2 regions of the Brucella pseudogrignonensis genome follow, and region 2 is predicted to be linked to the other one. Evidence: predicted binding sites of a transcription regulator. Region 2 holds the regulator's gene; the other holds the start of a gene.

Region 1 (3,965 bases), 460 kb from region 2:
ACGCGGCCCTTACGACGAACGAGCTGGCAGTCACGATGACGGCCCTTGAGCGCCTTGAGCGAATTCTTGATCTTCATGTCAATCACCGGTCTTGGTTGGGCCCATCGACAGCACGTGTCGCGGGGCGGCATAAAAACAGGCGCCCAAGGCGCCAATTGGTTACAGGCAGTATTCCTGCCCGAAGGGTTGGCCGAAATACACAATATTTCAGCCGAATGTCAACTCCTGCGCCGCAGATTCACGAAGACTGGTCCCGAAAATCTTGCCGCAGGGCCTGCTAACGCAGGAATCTGATCGATTCCTGCGCAATGCTTAACGCGCGCGAGGGTGGATGCGGGTCACATGACCCATTTTGCGGCCCGGGCGGGCTTCTTTTTTACCATAGAGATGCAGCACAGCATTCGATTCTGCGAGAATCGCCGTAACCTGCTCAATATCGTCGCCGATGAGGTTTTCCATCACGCAATCGGAATGGCGCACCGTGTCGCCAAGCGGCAGCCCTGCAACGGCACGGATATGCTGTTCAAACTGCGAGATCGCGCAGGCAGCTTCCGTCCAGTGACCGGAATTATGCACGCGCGGTGCAAATTCATTGGCAAGCAGCGTTCCGTCAGCAAGAACGAAAAACTCAAGACCAAGCACACCGACATAATCAAGTGCATGGAGAAGCTTCTCAGCGGCCTTGCTGGCGGTGTCAGCTGTCTCAGCCGAGATTGCTGCGGGAACCGTCGAGGTCGATAGAATGCCGTCGTTATGGACGTTTTCTGAAATATCGAAGATCGCAACATTGCCGCTACGGTCGCGCGCTGCAATCACAGAGACTTCGCGCTCAAAAGCAACAAAGCCTTCAAGGATTGCTGGTGCGTGCTTGATCGCGTGAAGTGCGTTTTTCGCTTCGCTTTCGTCGAGCGATGTGAGGCGGACTTGTCCCTTGCCATCATAGCCGAGGCGCCGAGTTTTCAGAATACCGCGTTCGCCTAGTGCTCCGAGCGCTGCTATGAGCGATTCTTCATCGTCAACGAGACGCCACGGTGCGGTTTCGATACCGCTTTCATTGAGGAATTGCTTTTCGGTAAAGCGATCCTGCGAAATCTCAAGCGCTGCTGGTGGCGGAAATACGAGCGCCGATTCTGCAAGCTTATCGGCGGCTGATACCGGCACGTTCTCAAACTCATAGGTGATGACATCAGACGCTGCAGCAAGCTGTGCCAGCGCTGCCGGGTCATCATAGGCAGCAATAATCTGGCGATTTGCCACCTGAGCAGCCGGGCAATCGGCTTGCGGCTCCAGAATGATGGTTTCATAACCAAGGCGTGCAGCCGCCATAGCGAGCATACGGCCAAGCTGGCCCCCGCCGATGATTCCGATTGTAGAACCGGCCTTCAATGCTGAATGTGTCATATCAGACCTCATTGGATGGGCGTTCTGCAACGCTTTCGGTCTGGGCGGTGCGCCATTCGTCAAGACGGGCTGCAAGAGCGTCGTCATAAAGCGCAAGGACTGCTGCCGATAAGAGCGCTGCGTTGACTGCGCCAGCGCGACCGATGGCGAGTGTGCCGACCGGGATGCCGGCTGGCATCTGCACGATAGACAGAAGCGAATCCTGACCAGAAAGTGCCTTCGACTGCACCGGAACGCCAAAGACTGGGAGCGGGGTCATTGCTGCGGCCATGCCGGGGAGGTGGGCAGCGCCGCCAGCGCCAGCAATCACGACCTTGAAGCCTTCGGCTTTTGCGCCTTTGGCAAAAGAAACGAGGCGATCAGGAGTACGGTGTGCCGAAACAATGCGGGCATCGAAAGATATGCCCAATGCGTCAAGCGTATCAGCGGCATGGCGCATTGTTTCCCAATCGGATTGGCTTCCCATAATGATTGCGACATCTGCACTTCTGCTCATTGATCCGTCCTGCTTCTTGAGATCATGGAATGAAAAACAAAGCCGGGCGAACCCCGGCTATGAAACGTCTTTTATGTGATGCTCAGGCGATGATGTCAGGGATAACCTGATCTTCCAGTTCCTGAAGCTTGTCTTTGATTGCGAGTTTTTTCTTTTTCATGCGCTGTATGCGCAGCTGATCGCAGCCGACCTGCATCATAGCATCGATGGCTGCATCAAAATCCGCGTGTTCCTGTTTCAGACGTGCGACGGCCAATCTGATTTCGGCCTGATCCTGATCGGACATGCGGTTTGCCCCATTTCTTAAAAATAATATCACGGGCCGCTCCAGACTGGTGCAGACCCGTTTCAGGCGAAGCCTTTATCACATTTTTCGTGATTGGAAAATCCTACCAAAACAAATTCGACTTTGCATCAAACTCATGCCACAGTGTCATTGTTCTGTCATGAATAACGGTTGCTAACGAAACTGTTGAATGGCAGCCGGGACTGCGTAATTGGCCCGGATAGCAGGAGGTGTACTACCGGGCGTTTGCGCAGGTGAGAGCGGATGGAGCCATTTGTTGGCAAAACGCGACGTGGCTCTGTTCTTTTGGTTAAATCAATCGAAGGAGAATTGATGATGGCTATTGAGTCCCATCTTGCCACGCTTGAACAGAAGCACGGCGCTTTGGAAGAGGAAATCTCCGAAGCTTTAGCGTCACCGGCAATTGATGACCTGCATGTTACGTCTCTCAAGCGCAAGAAGCTGGCTCTTAAAGAGCAGATTGAAAAACTGAAAACTCAGGTGACGCGTCACTGATCCCCTAGTCCGAAGCTCAACACTCTTAAATTGTTGATATAGTTTCGTTTTCCGTTTCCGCTTAAACTAGAGCGTGTTGCAATCTGATTAAATCAGATCGGCGCTCTAAAGATCGTGATCTGGATAGCGATGCAAACAATCATCCCTTAGATATTGGCGGCTGCGTTACAGCCGCCGAACATCTTTATTTAATTCGCTTCGCCTTCCGCCCGTGGGTCGAGATTCATCCCCTCAGGCGTTGCGCTTTTCACTGATGGCATGCTCTTGAACTGCTCTTTTTCAGATTTCGGTACAGATGCACGTCGGCGTGAACGAAACAATGCATAGGCTGTTATCGAAATATGCGCGAGCGCTGTGATGGCAAACAGTCCCGATGGCCAGAAAATATCCATCGAAGCTGCAGCCAGCAATGGCCCAAGCATAGTGCCAAAGCCATAAAGCAGCAGCAGTCCGCTCGACACTTTCACAAAGCTTTCAGATGTGGCGTGGTCATTGGCATGAGCGACTGCGACCGGATAAAGAGCATAGGCAAGCGCACCATAGCAACCGGTCATAATGATGATAACTGTGCCGTTTGACGGCCCAATAATGAAAGCGGCCAGACCGACAAGTGCTGCCAGGGAAGCGACGCCAGCCAGCACATAACGCCGGTCTATCAGGTCGGAGATACGGCCCACAGGTATTTGCATCAAGGCCCCTGCGGCAATTGTAACGCTGACCATCAGGGCTATTTCGGCGGTAGAAATGCCGGATTTTGCGCCGAATACCGCGCCTAGCGTTCCCCATGCACCATTTGCAATGCCGATCAGGATACAGCCAACAAATGCGGCAGGCGAATTGCGATAGAGTGCTTTGAGGTCCAGTTGCACTTCGGTCAGTGGTTTGGGGCTGACGGCAGTGGACATGGCAGTTGGGATCAGTGCCAGGCAGAACAAAATGCCAGTGATCATAAAAAGGTGATCAGAACGAATATCGCCGTTGGCCACCATCATCTGGCCACTCATGGTCGCACCATAGTTGACCATCATATATAGGCCGAAAATCTTGCCACGCGATTCATTGGTGGCGCGCTCGTTGAGCCAGCTTTCAATGACCATGAAAGCGCCGGCCATTGAGAACCCGGTGAAAGTGCGTAAGATTATCCAGGATACTGCATCGATATAGATGCCGGATAGAAGGGCAATGATTGCTGCGGAGGCTGCGAAACAGCCAAAAGCGCGCACATGGCCGACACGTCGCACAAGACGCGGTGCAAACAGGCAACCA
Region 2 (10,276 bases):
GCAGCACTGCATCCATCAACGAGCGGCCAACACCTTGCTTGCGCACCTCATCAGCAACCGCAATCGTCAAAATTTCTGCCTCACCTGCAACCAGCCGTGCCAACACAAAGCCACATGCTTTACCGGGTTTGCCCTCTGGCCGAGCCACAAAGCCAAACACGTTATCCTGCGCAATCAGCGAGCGGAAATCATCTGAGCTCCAGCTATGATGAAAAGACAGCGCATGAACGCGGTGAATTTCTCCGCTGTCCTTAGCGCCAAGCGGCTCGACCGAAACAGGCCTACGCCCAAAGCGTGGGAGCGAAAAGCCCAACATCTTATTCTCCACCTGCCTTACGTGGCAGCGCAAAACCAGTCTGCGGCTTCACATCAGGTCCGCGCATGTATAGCGGCTTTGGTGCTTCGCCCGGTTCGCGCAATGCTGCAAGCTTTGCATAAGTGCCGATCCGTGCGGTTGGTTCAACACGTGCGGTGCTGAATGTTCCCGCCAGCGCTTCATTGAGTGTATCTGCGGCAGAGCCTGCCAGCACCGTCTCTGAAGATTGCTGCTCAATAAGCGCCAGCGCTTCATCGCGTGGGATTACCAATGGGCTGTTGACAGACGAACCCGTGGCATCAAAGCTCTGCGCATAGATTTCGCCACGATGGGCTTCAAGCAGCACCAGAACCGGCTTTCCCGGATGACTGATCGTCACTTCCGATGCAAGCGCATCGAATGCACTAACTCCGATTGCCGGACGCGAAAGCGCCAGCGCGAAACCACGCGCTGCCGAAACACCAATCCGCACACCGGTAAACGAACCTGGGCCAATATTGACGGCCACGCGATCAAGATCGGTCATGGCAATTCCGGCATCCACTGTCACGCGCCCGATATAGTCCATCAGGACTTCGGCATGTCCTTTGCCAATATTCTCGCTGACTTCAGCGAGAAGCCTATCGGTGCCGGAATCATAAATTGCGGCAGCACACCAGGAGGAAGCGGTATCAAGGGCAAGTATCTTCATAAGCCATCGGGTAAATCAGAATTCGTTGTGCCACAAGCAAAACACATGAATTGTGCCAAATTTAACAGCGTTCTCGGGAACAAAATGCCGTGCAGAGCGTTTTAAGATCGGATGCGGGGCTAAATCTAATTACCCTATCCAAACCGGCCTTATATAAAGATCCGGCGGGGGCGGTTTCAGAAAGCTAATTTGCCTTCACTCAGCGATATATAGATCACTGTGACATCAGTCGGATCGTGCAAAGGATAAGAGGATCAAATGTCCAAGAAGTCGATGCATGCAACCCGCAACGATCTTCCCTCCAACACCAAGACAACAATGATTGCGCTGCTGAACGAAAATCTGGCGGCAACCATTGACCTTGCTCTTATTACCAAGCAGGCACACTGGAATCTCAAGGGTCCTCAGTTTATCGCTGTCCACGAACTGCTTGATACATTCCGTGCAGATCTTGATGATCATGTGGATACCATTGCGGAGCGCGCTGTACAGCTCGGCGGAACGGCATATGGCACCACACAGGTTGTCGCAAAAGACACCAAACTTAAAGCCTATCCAACCGATATATATGCCGTGCACGACCATCTCGCAGCTCTGATTGAGCGCTACGGCGATGTGGCCAACCTCGTGCGCCAGTCCATCAAAGATGCAGATGAAGCCGGTGACGACACCACGGCCGATATTTTCACAGCTGCATCGCGCAGCCTTGATAAGGCGCTTTGGTTCCTGGAAGCCCACGTTCAGGAAAAGAACTGATTTTGACGCTCTGACGGCCTGCAAATGGCATTTTTCTGCGTTTCCGGTGCTCATGTACCTTTAAGTACATTCCGCTCCGGTTCTCGAAATTCACCATTTTCGGCACGTCATAACATCAAAACGGATAGCCCTCTGACTACAAAGAAAAGGCCGGGAAACCCCCGGCCTTTTTTAAATCAGTTGGCCCATTCACCGCCGCGCATGACAGGCTCGCGGCTGCCGTCGGCATTAACGCCATCAACATCGATCTTGTCGGAACCGATCATCCAGTCGATGTGAATGAGGCTTGAATTTCCGCCCTGTGCTTTGATCTGTTCCTGAGTAAGCTTCGCGCCATCAACAAAACATTTCGAATAACACTGGCCGAGCGCGATGTGGCTCGCAGCATTTTCATCAAACAGGGTGTTGTAAAACAGAAGTCCGCTCTGCGAAATTGGCGACGAATGCGGAACGAGCGCAACTTCGCCCAGGCGTCGTGCGCCTTCATCCGTATCCAGAACTTTGTTAAGCACTTCTTCGCCACGGCTGGCTTTGGCTTCAACAATGCGACCGCCTTCAAAACGCACAGAGATATTATCGATCAGCGTACCCTGATGCGAGAGCGGCTTGGTGCTCGATACGTGTCCCTCAACGCGCAGCGCATGTGGCGTAGTAAACACTTCTTCGGTCGGGATATTCGGATTGCAGGTGATGCCGTTTTTCGCTGTGGAGGCGCCGCCATGCCATTCGTGACCATCGGCCAAACCAACCGTCAGATCCGTGCCCGGACCCTTGAAATGCAGCGCGCTGTAAGCCTTGCCGTTGAGCAAACGCGTGCGGGTGCGCAATGCCGCATTGTGCGCTGCCCATGCACCAACAGGGTCATTCACATCAACGCGGGAGGCTGCAAAAATCGCATCAGCAAGCTTGCGGGTCGCATCGTCTGCCGCATCAGCCGGGAACATCAGCTTCGCCCATTCCGGGTTCGGATAGGAAACGATATTCCAGTTGATGTCGAAGCCCGCGATCTTTTCGAGAGCTGGCTGATAGGCCTTGGAATTGGCACGGTTGGCGCGCGACACCTTTGCAGGGTCCTGTGAGGACAAGAGCATAGGGTTGTCGGCTGCGATCGCGAGACGCGCCGCGCCATTGGCATAAGCCTTTGCCATACCTTCATAGAGCCAGTCGGCTGCACGATCAAAACTCTCGTCCGAAGCATTTTCATAACGCGCCAGCGCAATCGCATCATCGGAGAAGAACGGCGTCACAATACCTGCACCCGCTTTATAGGCGTGTTTCGCAATCAAACGAACAAGCGGTAACGCAACAACCGGGGCTGTTATGACCAGATCCTGACCTTCGCGCAATTGCAAGCCAACGCGCACGGCGACTTCGGCCAGACGTTCAAGTTTTACCGGGTCGATGACGGGAGTATTATTGTCATGTGCCATAGGGCTGCAAACCTTGTGTTTGATAGAATCAGCGGCAGTGTATCAGAAGGCATAATTTCACCACTCTTTTTACTGTTATTGCGCTATATTGATGAAGCGGTCGAATTTTTTATTCAATGAGAGCAACGGCTATGAAGAAAAGCGTGCTTATTTTCCTCGGTATTGCAGGGCTGCTTGCAGGCTGTCAAACCATGACACCTGAACAGCGCCGCGCGGCAGATGAACAGACCTGCCGCAGCTATGGTTTCAAACAGAAATCGGATGCTTTTGCGAATTGTCTGATGCGGCTTGATCTCGACCGCCGCGCGGATCGGCGCGAATGGCAAAACAGAGCCAACTTTTACGACAGGCCGATGGTAATTTATCAGCCCGTTCCGGTAGCCGTGCCTGTAAAATAAAAAAGCGCCCTTCGGGGCGCTTTTTCATTCTGCGATCAGCTCAATTTCAGAGCGGCGATTGCGGACGATCCTGAGCGAGAAGCATCGCACCAATTGCATCAACATGCTTCTTGTCAGCGGTATATGCCAAGGATGCATTCTGCTCCGCTGGTGCGGTTTCATCAAATGTTGGCTGATAGCTTGCAACTTGCGTCAGAACTGGCTTTTCAGCGGGCGTCACAGGCAAGGTCGCCAGACGATCACCGCGCGCCTGTGGACCAACGCCACCGTTCTGCTGCGTCTCTGCCGTTTTTGCTGCCTCAGCCAGAGCAACCTGAACCGTTGGCTGTGCTTCCGGAACAGTCCCATCCTGCTGTGTGGTTACGTTGTAAAACGGCCCTTCCGGCATGGATGGCGATTGTGGTGTTGATACATAAGCGAGATTGTAAGGCGTCTGCGGAACCGGGTTCTGCAATTCGCCATCACGTCCACGCTTTTCATAAAAAGAATTTCCACCTGCAACCAGCACATAGTGCATATTGTTGTAAGGGAATTTGAGCCCTGCCGTATGGAAGAACATCGAGTTCTTCAAAGATGGATGACGCTTGCCTTTAAGAACTGCATCGGCAGCTGCTTGTACATCTGGCAAAGCTTTGGAATTCATCTTGCGGGTGAGAACGCCCGGCGCAAACTGGTTTTTCTGACCAACAACGCCGCAAATCGTATCAGGATAGCTGCCCGATGCGAGACGGTTCATCACAACTGTGCCGACGGCCATCAAGCCATCTGGACTCGACCGATTGGATTCGAAAAACATAGCACGCTCAAGGCATTCTCTGTCTCTGGCCGTGTATGTGAACGTCTTAACGCCATTGACCGTTTTGACATGGCTCGTTGCAACCGTCTTTTCGGTCTTGGCCTTGTTTGTACCGCCAGTCGTCGTGCAGCCCGTCACCAGAAAAGGTGCTACGATCAGACCAAGAATAACCGGCAGTTTCCATTTACGAGCGCGCATCAACGGCTCAATCTCTTAATTAGGCGCATCATTACGACCCTTAACTGATCCAGTCTGTTTTCACTTTTAGAGCGCCTTCAAGGCGCTGCAAAATCAGGCTGGCGTTCAAGCCAAATCGAACGAAAATTAAAATTCAAACGTTCTGCTAATCTTCTTAGAGTGCAAGGATTAAGAATTTTTCGGCAAAAACAAGGCAAAAAATCATATTTCAAATTGAAGCTGATATTGAAACCGAAAGACTCAAGAGCTCAAAACTGAAAACAATAATCAGCGCTAAGCCATTCTAAATTATTAACAAATCATTAACGCAACCATTCAAATCTTATAAGCTATTGATTACACGCGATTCAATTGCGGTGCAGCTTGCACCATAGAGCTGCCTTAATTCGTGGATGCTGTAAAATCCTGCTAAGTCATAGAAATCGGCGCTGAAAAAACCTCAACGTGCGCCTCTCACGCGCTTAACGTCCTGTGTGAGTCAAATCTTTGAAATGAACTGTAACATCGTGTGATACGGTCCATTATGGAACGAATTATCATCGACAACACGAATCGGAACGGATCATTTCCTAACAAAAATGGCCCGTTTCCTTTCAGGTAACGAGCCATACAAAATCTATTCGATAAACCTGAAGATCAGCCGAACGAATAGCCAGCGCCGCGCACCGTGCGGATCGGATCAAGCGTGCGGCCAATATTGATCGCTTTACGCAGACGTCCGACATGCACATCGACCGTGCGATCATCGACATAAATATCCGGACCCCAGACACCATCCAACAGCTGACTGCGCGAGAAAACGCGGCCCGGGGACATCATGAAATATTCTAGCAAGCGAAACTCTGTCGGCCCTAAGCGGATTTCTTTTTCCTTGCGATAAACGCGGTGCTGCTGACGATCGAGAACTAGCTCTCCGACTTTGAGCACATGCGACAAAACACTTGGATTGGCGCGGCGCAGCATGGCTTTAACACGCGCGAGCAATTCCGGGGTCGAGAACGGTTTGACCACATAATCATCGGCACCAACGCTCAAGCCGCGAACACGTTCGCTTTCTTCGCCGCGTGCAGTCAGCATGATCACCGGAAGACGCTCGGTTTCTGGCCACTGACGCAGACGTCGGCACAATTCGATGCCTGATACACCCGGCAACATCCAGTCGAGGATAAGAAGATCCGGCACGTTTTCGCGCAGCGCAATTTCGGCTTCGTCGCCGCGCAAGATCGTATCGACGTGGTAGCCCTCGGCTTCGAGATTATAGCGCAACAAAACGCTCAGCGCTTCTTCGTCTTCAACCACAGCAATCTTGGGTGCCTGTGACATGCAATGTTTCCTATTGAGTTAAGCGTGGCGACACATACAACTCCCCCGTTCAGCCGCGTGCCGCCGCGTTTTCTTACATATGCAAATGGCTCGCTGCATGCTTACAGCAAGCCATGTTTTCAGGATTTACGCGCCTCGTCCACGACAATACCGTGGCTCAGGTCTTCTTTCGGGCGTTCCGCAGGCATCTGCAGGCCGGTCACGATGTAATAGACCGTTTCTGCGATGTTGGTTGCGTGATCGCCAATACGCTCAATGTTCTTCGCGCAGAACAGAAGATGCGTGCAGGCCGAAATATTGCGCGGATCTTCCATCATATAAGTGAGCAGCTCGCGGAACAGCGAGGTGTACATCGCGTCAATTTCATCATCCCGATCACGAACAACATTGATCTGCTGGACGGAGCGCGTTGCATAGGCATCGAGCACATCTTTCAACTGTGTCAGAGCCAGCTCAGCAAGTGTTTCAAGCCCTCGATAAAGCTTGCCCGGCTGGCGCGATTCCGAAACAGCCGCAACGCGCTTGGCAATGTTCTTACCAAGATCTCCCACGCGCTCCAAATCAGCAGAGATGCGGATCGAGCCGATGATTTCTCGCAGATCAACAGCCATTGGCTGGCGCTTGGCAATGATCATGACGGCCTTATCGTCAATCTCGCGCTCGCTTGCATCAAGAATGAGATCGTCGGAAATAACGCGCTGTGCCAGTGCGTTATCGGCATTGACAATGGCTGCAACCGACTGTTCGACCATGCGTTCCGCATGACCGCCCATTTCGGCGATCTTGTGGGTCAGGAACTGGAGTTCTTCGTCGTATGCGCTAACAGTATGCTGGGACGCCATAATAGACCTCTCGATTAAAAATGCAGGAAGCGGAACCGCAATGGGCTCCGGCTTTTGCTGAAATAGTGTTTAGCCAAAACGACCAGTGATATAGTCCTGCGTGCGCTTCTCGGTCGGTGCCGTGAACATCACATCCGTATCGCCAACTTCCACCAGATTACCCAGATGGAACATCGCCGTGCGCTGTGAAACGCGTGCAGCCTGCTGCATCGAGTGGGTCACGATGACGATGGTGTAGTTCTGGCGCAACTCGTCGATCAGCTCTTCAACCTTTGCGGTTGCAATCGGATCGAGTGCCGAGCAAGGCTCGTCCATGAGGATCACTTCCGGGCTGACAGCAATCGCGCGTGCAATGCACAGACGCTGCTGCTGACCACCGGAAAGACCGGTTCCTGCATCGTGCAGACGATCCTTCACCTCTTCAAAAAGGCTGGCCTTCTTCAAGCTTGTGACAACGATTTCTTCGAGATCGGTCTTGTTACGTGCGAGACCATGAATGCGCGGGCCATAAGCCACGTTTTCAAAGATCGACTTCGGAAACGGATTTGGCTTCTGGAACACCATGCCAACACGGGCACGCAGTTCAACAACATCGATCTTTGGATCGTAGATGTCTTCGTTGTCCAGTGTGATATTGCCGGTGATGCGGCACCCTTCAATCGTATCATTCATGCGGTTCAACGAACGCAGGAAGGTCGACTTGCCACAACCAGAAGGGCCGATCAGCGCTGTGACCATCTTTTCCGGCACGTCGAGATCGACTTCAAACAGAGCCTGTTTTTCGCCATAGAACACACAGACCTTGTCGCCACGCATTTTAATCGAAGGGGCGTTGGTGTTCATTTTTTCTCCTACGGCTTTTTCGAGAGATCGTTCAGTCATGAGATTCATCATTTCTCTCCCGTTTACCAGCGGCGCTCAAAGCGGCGGCGCAGAATAATTGCTAAGATGTTCATGACCGCAAGGAACAGGAGCAGGACGATAATAGCGCCTGATGTCCGTTCCACAAAGGCACGTTCGGCTTCATTGGCCCACATGAAAATCTGCACTGGCAGAGCCGTAGCAGGGTCCATCGGGGTTGCAGGCATATTGGCAACGAAGGCCACCATACCAATCAGAAGCAGCGGTGCAGTTTCACCCAATGCCTGCGCAAGACCGATAATCGTTCCGGTCAGAATACCGGGAGCTGCGAGCGGCAACACATGATGAAACACCATCTGTGTTTTCGATGCACCAAGCCCCAGTGCTGCTGCCCGGATCGACGGTGGAACCGCGCGAAGAGCGGAACGTGTCGCGATGATGATGGTTGGAAGCGTCATCAGCGTCAGCACCAGGCCACCGACAAGCGAAGCTGAACGCGGCAGGTTGAAGAAGTTGATGAAGACAGCAAGGCCAAGCAAACCGAACACAATCGACGGAACAGCAGCAAGATTGTTGATGTTGACTTCGATAATATCCGTAAGGCGGTTCTTCTTGGCATATTCTTCAAGATAAATCGAAGCGGCTACACCGATAGGCAGGGCCAGAACCAGCACGATCATCATCATGTAGAAAGAACCGACCAGCGCAACACCAAGACCCGAGGTTTCAGGACGGCTGGAAGCACCATTGGTGAACAAGCCCCAGTTGAAAGCCTCACGCATAATACCTTCATCGGTCAATGTCTTGATCCAGGCAAACTGGCGATCGGAAACCTTGCGGTTTGCTTCCGGCACCGAAATATCGATCTGGCCCTTATAGGCAGAATCAATATCAGCAGCGGCAAGAACAGGAACCGTCTGCGTCGTTCCGATCAGCGATGGGTTATCCATCACCATCTGGCGCAACTGAACGCGCACACCGTCCGAGAAGAAACGCCCGACTTCACGCATTTCTGCGCGGTTACTTGTTGAAACGCCTAATTTTTCAGCCAGCGCATTACGCACCAGAAGCGGATAGTTGGCGGTGATCAGCACATTCGGATCCGTTGCAAGCTTGTTGCCCGGATCGATGACGCTCGCTTCAAGTTTAACGGGCAGATAGATCGTCGTCTGTCCGAAAGCCGTGTAGCCCTTGGAAATAACAGAGAACAAAAGCGCGCAAAGGAAGAACACACCAATCGCAATGGCAATAATGCCATAGAGACGGAAGCGACGTTCAGCAGCGTAGCGACGCTTGATACCGATATCACGGCGCTCAGGCTTTGCCACAGCAGTGCCGGCATTCAATGTTGAATCGGTCATTATTCGTACTGCTCCCGGTACTTGCGAACGATATAGAGCGCAAAGATGTTCATGATCAGCGTCAGGACAAAAAGCGTAAGACCCAGCGCAAAGGCAACAAGCGTTTGCGGAGAATCAAACTCAAGATCGCCTGTGAGCTGACTGACGATTTTAACAGTGATCGTCGTCATCGCTTCAAACGGATTGGCCGAAAGACGGGCTGCAACACCAGCTGCAAGCACCACGATCATGGTTTCACCAATCGCACGCGAGGCCGTCATCAGCAGTGCACCGACAATGCCCGGAAGTGCTGCAGGCAGGACGACACGCTTGATTGTTTCAGAGCGTGTTGCACCAAGACCGAGCGAGCCGTCGCGAAGTGATCCCGGCACCGCCGTAATAATGTCATCGGACAGCGACGACACGAACGGGATCAGCATCACCCCCATGACAAGACCAGCCGTCAGCACGCTCTGCGCCATGATGAAACCCTGACCGCCAGCGATGGCCATAGAAAGGTCACGCAGGAACGGACCAACCGTAATCAATGCAAAGAAGCCGTAAACAATGGTCGGGATACCGGCCAGAAGTTCGAGCACCGGCTTGATCACGGTGCGGACTTTTGGCGTCGCATATTCAGCCATGTAAATTGCCGAGAACAGGCCAACCGGCACTGCAAACAACATGGCGACGAAAGCAATATAGAGAGTACCGGCCAAAAGCGGGATCAGACCAAACTGACCAACTTCACCGCCCGAACCTGCCGCTGCAAAGCGTGGATCCCATACTGTACCAAAGAAGAAGTCCATCGGCGAAATCGACTGGAAGAAGCTCACGGTCTGGAACAGAACAGAAAACACGATGCCGATGGTTGTGAGAATTGCGATGCCAGAAGCGGCAATCAGTCCCCACAAAACGATGCGCTCAACATTGTTGCGGGCGCGTGTGCGGCGGCGAATGCCGGAAAGGCCAAAAATCAGGCCAGCAACCGCGATAACCAGAGCAATTGCGCTGCCCAGAGTGTGGGAAATCTTGCTGGCTTTATCGAGGAATATTGCAACCGGGACCATATAGTCCTGACCTTCGGTCGCAAGCGCTACACCCTTCGAACCAAGCACGTCGCGTGCTTGCGCGTAGGTCTGCGGAAGGCTGTCGATTTCAGCGGGCGTCAGCTTCTGCAAACCATCAGAGAGACTGCGGATCATACCAAGCTGCAAGCTGCGCTCGGAATAAGTCCCATCTTCAACGGCCGCAGGCATACGCGCTGTGGCCGTGTGGTCGAGATAAACTGATGTTCCGACCGCCCAGACCGCGAGAAACAGAAT

What was found. Region 2 encodes PhoB, which activates phosphate uptake and scavenging genes when phosphate is short. Its sites were predicted from a motif close to TGTCATNNANCTGTCAT; they were not measured.
Positions count from the first base shown of each region.
Region 1: a site for PhoB is predicted at 2,329-2,345, ahead of RI570_RS04530 (YdcH family protein). Genes of this name have one in related genera too.

Region 1 is NZ_JAVLAT010000001.1:919,161-923,125, reverse strand. Features, by position in the region: gene ykgO (type B 50S ribosomal protein L36) at 1-77, opposite strand, end outside; gene RI570_RS04540 (5-(carboxyamino)imidazole ribonucleotide synthase) at 313-1,401, opposite strand; gene purE (5-(carboxyamino)imidazole ribonucleotide mutase) at 1,403-1,897, opposite strand; gene RI570_RS04530 (YdcH family protein) at 1,980-2,183, opposite strand; gene RI570_RS04525 (YdcH family protein) at 2,517-2,699, shown strand; gene RI570_RS04520 (MFS transporter) at 2,888-3,965, opposite strand, start outside.
Region 2 is NZ_JAVLAT010000001.1:1,374,040-1,384,315, reverse strand. Features, by position in the region: gene rimI (ribosomal protein S18-alanine N-acetyltransferase) at 1-316, opposite strand, end outside; gene tsaB (tRNA (adenosine(37)-N6)-threonylcarbamoyltransferase complex dimerization subunit type 1 TsaB) at 318-1,007, opposite strand; gene dps (DNA starvation/stationary phase protection protein Dps) at 1,266-1,763, shown strand; gene RI570_RS06725 (aminopeptidase) at 1,940-3,193, opposite strand; gene RI570_RS06720 (hypothetical protein) at 3,325-3,591, shown strand; gene RI570_RS06715 (cell wall hydrolase) at 3,638-4,588, opposite strand; gene phoB (phosphate regulon transcriptional regulator PhoB) at 5,222-5,908, opposite strand; gene phoU (phosphate signaling complex protein PhoU) at 6,028-6,750, opposite strand; gene pstB (phosphate ABC transporter ATP-binding protein PstB) at 6,820-7,593, opposite strand; gene pstA (phosphate ABC transporter permease PstA) at 7,656-8,972, opposite strand; gene pstC (phosphate ABC transporter permease subunit PstC) at 8,972-10,276, opposite strand, start outside.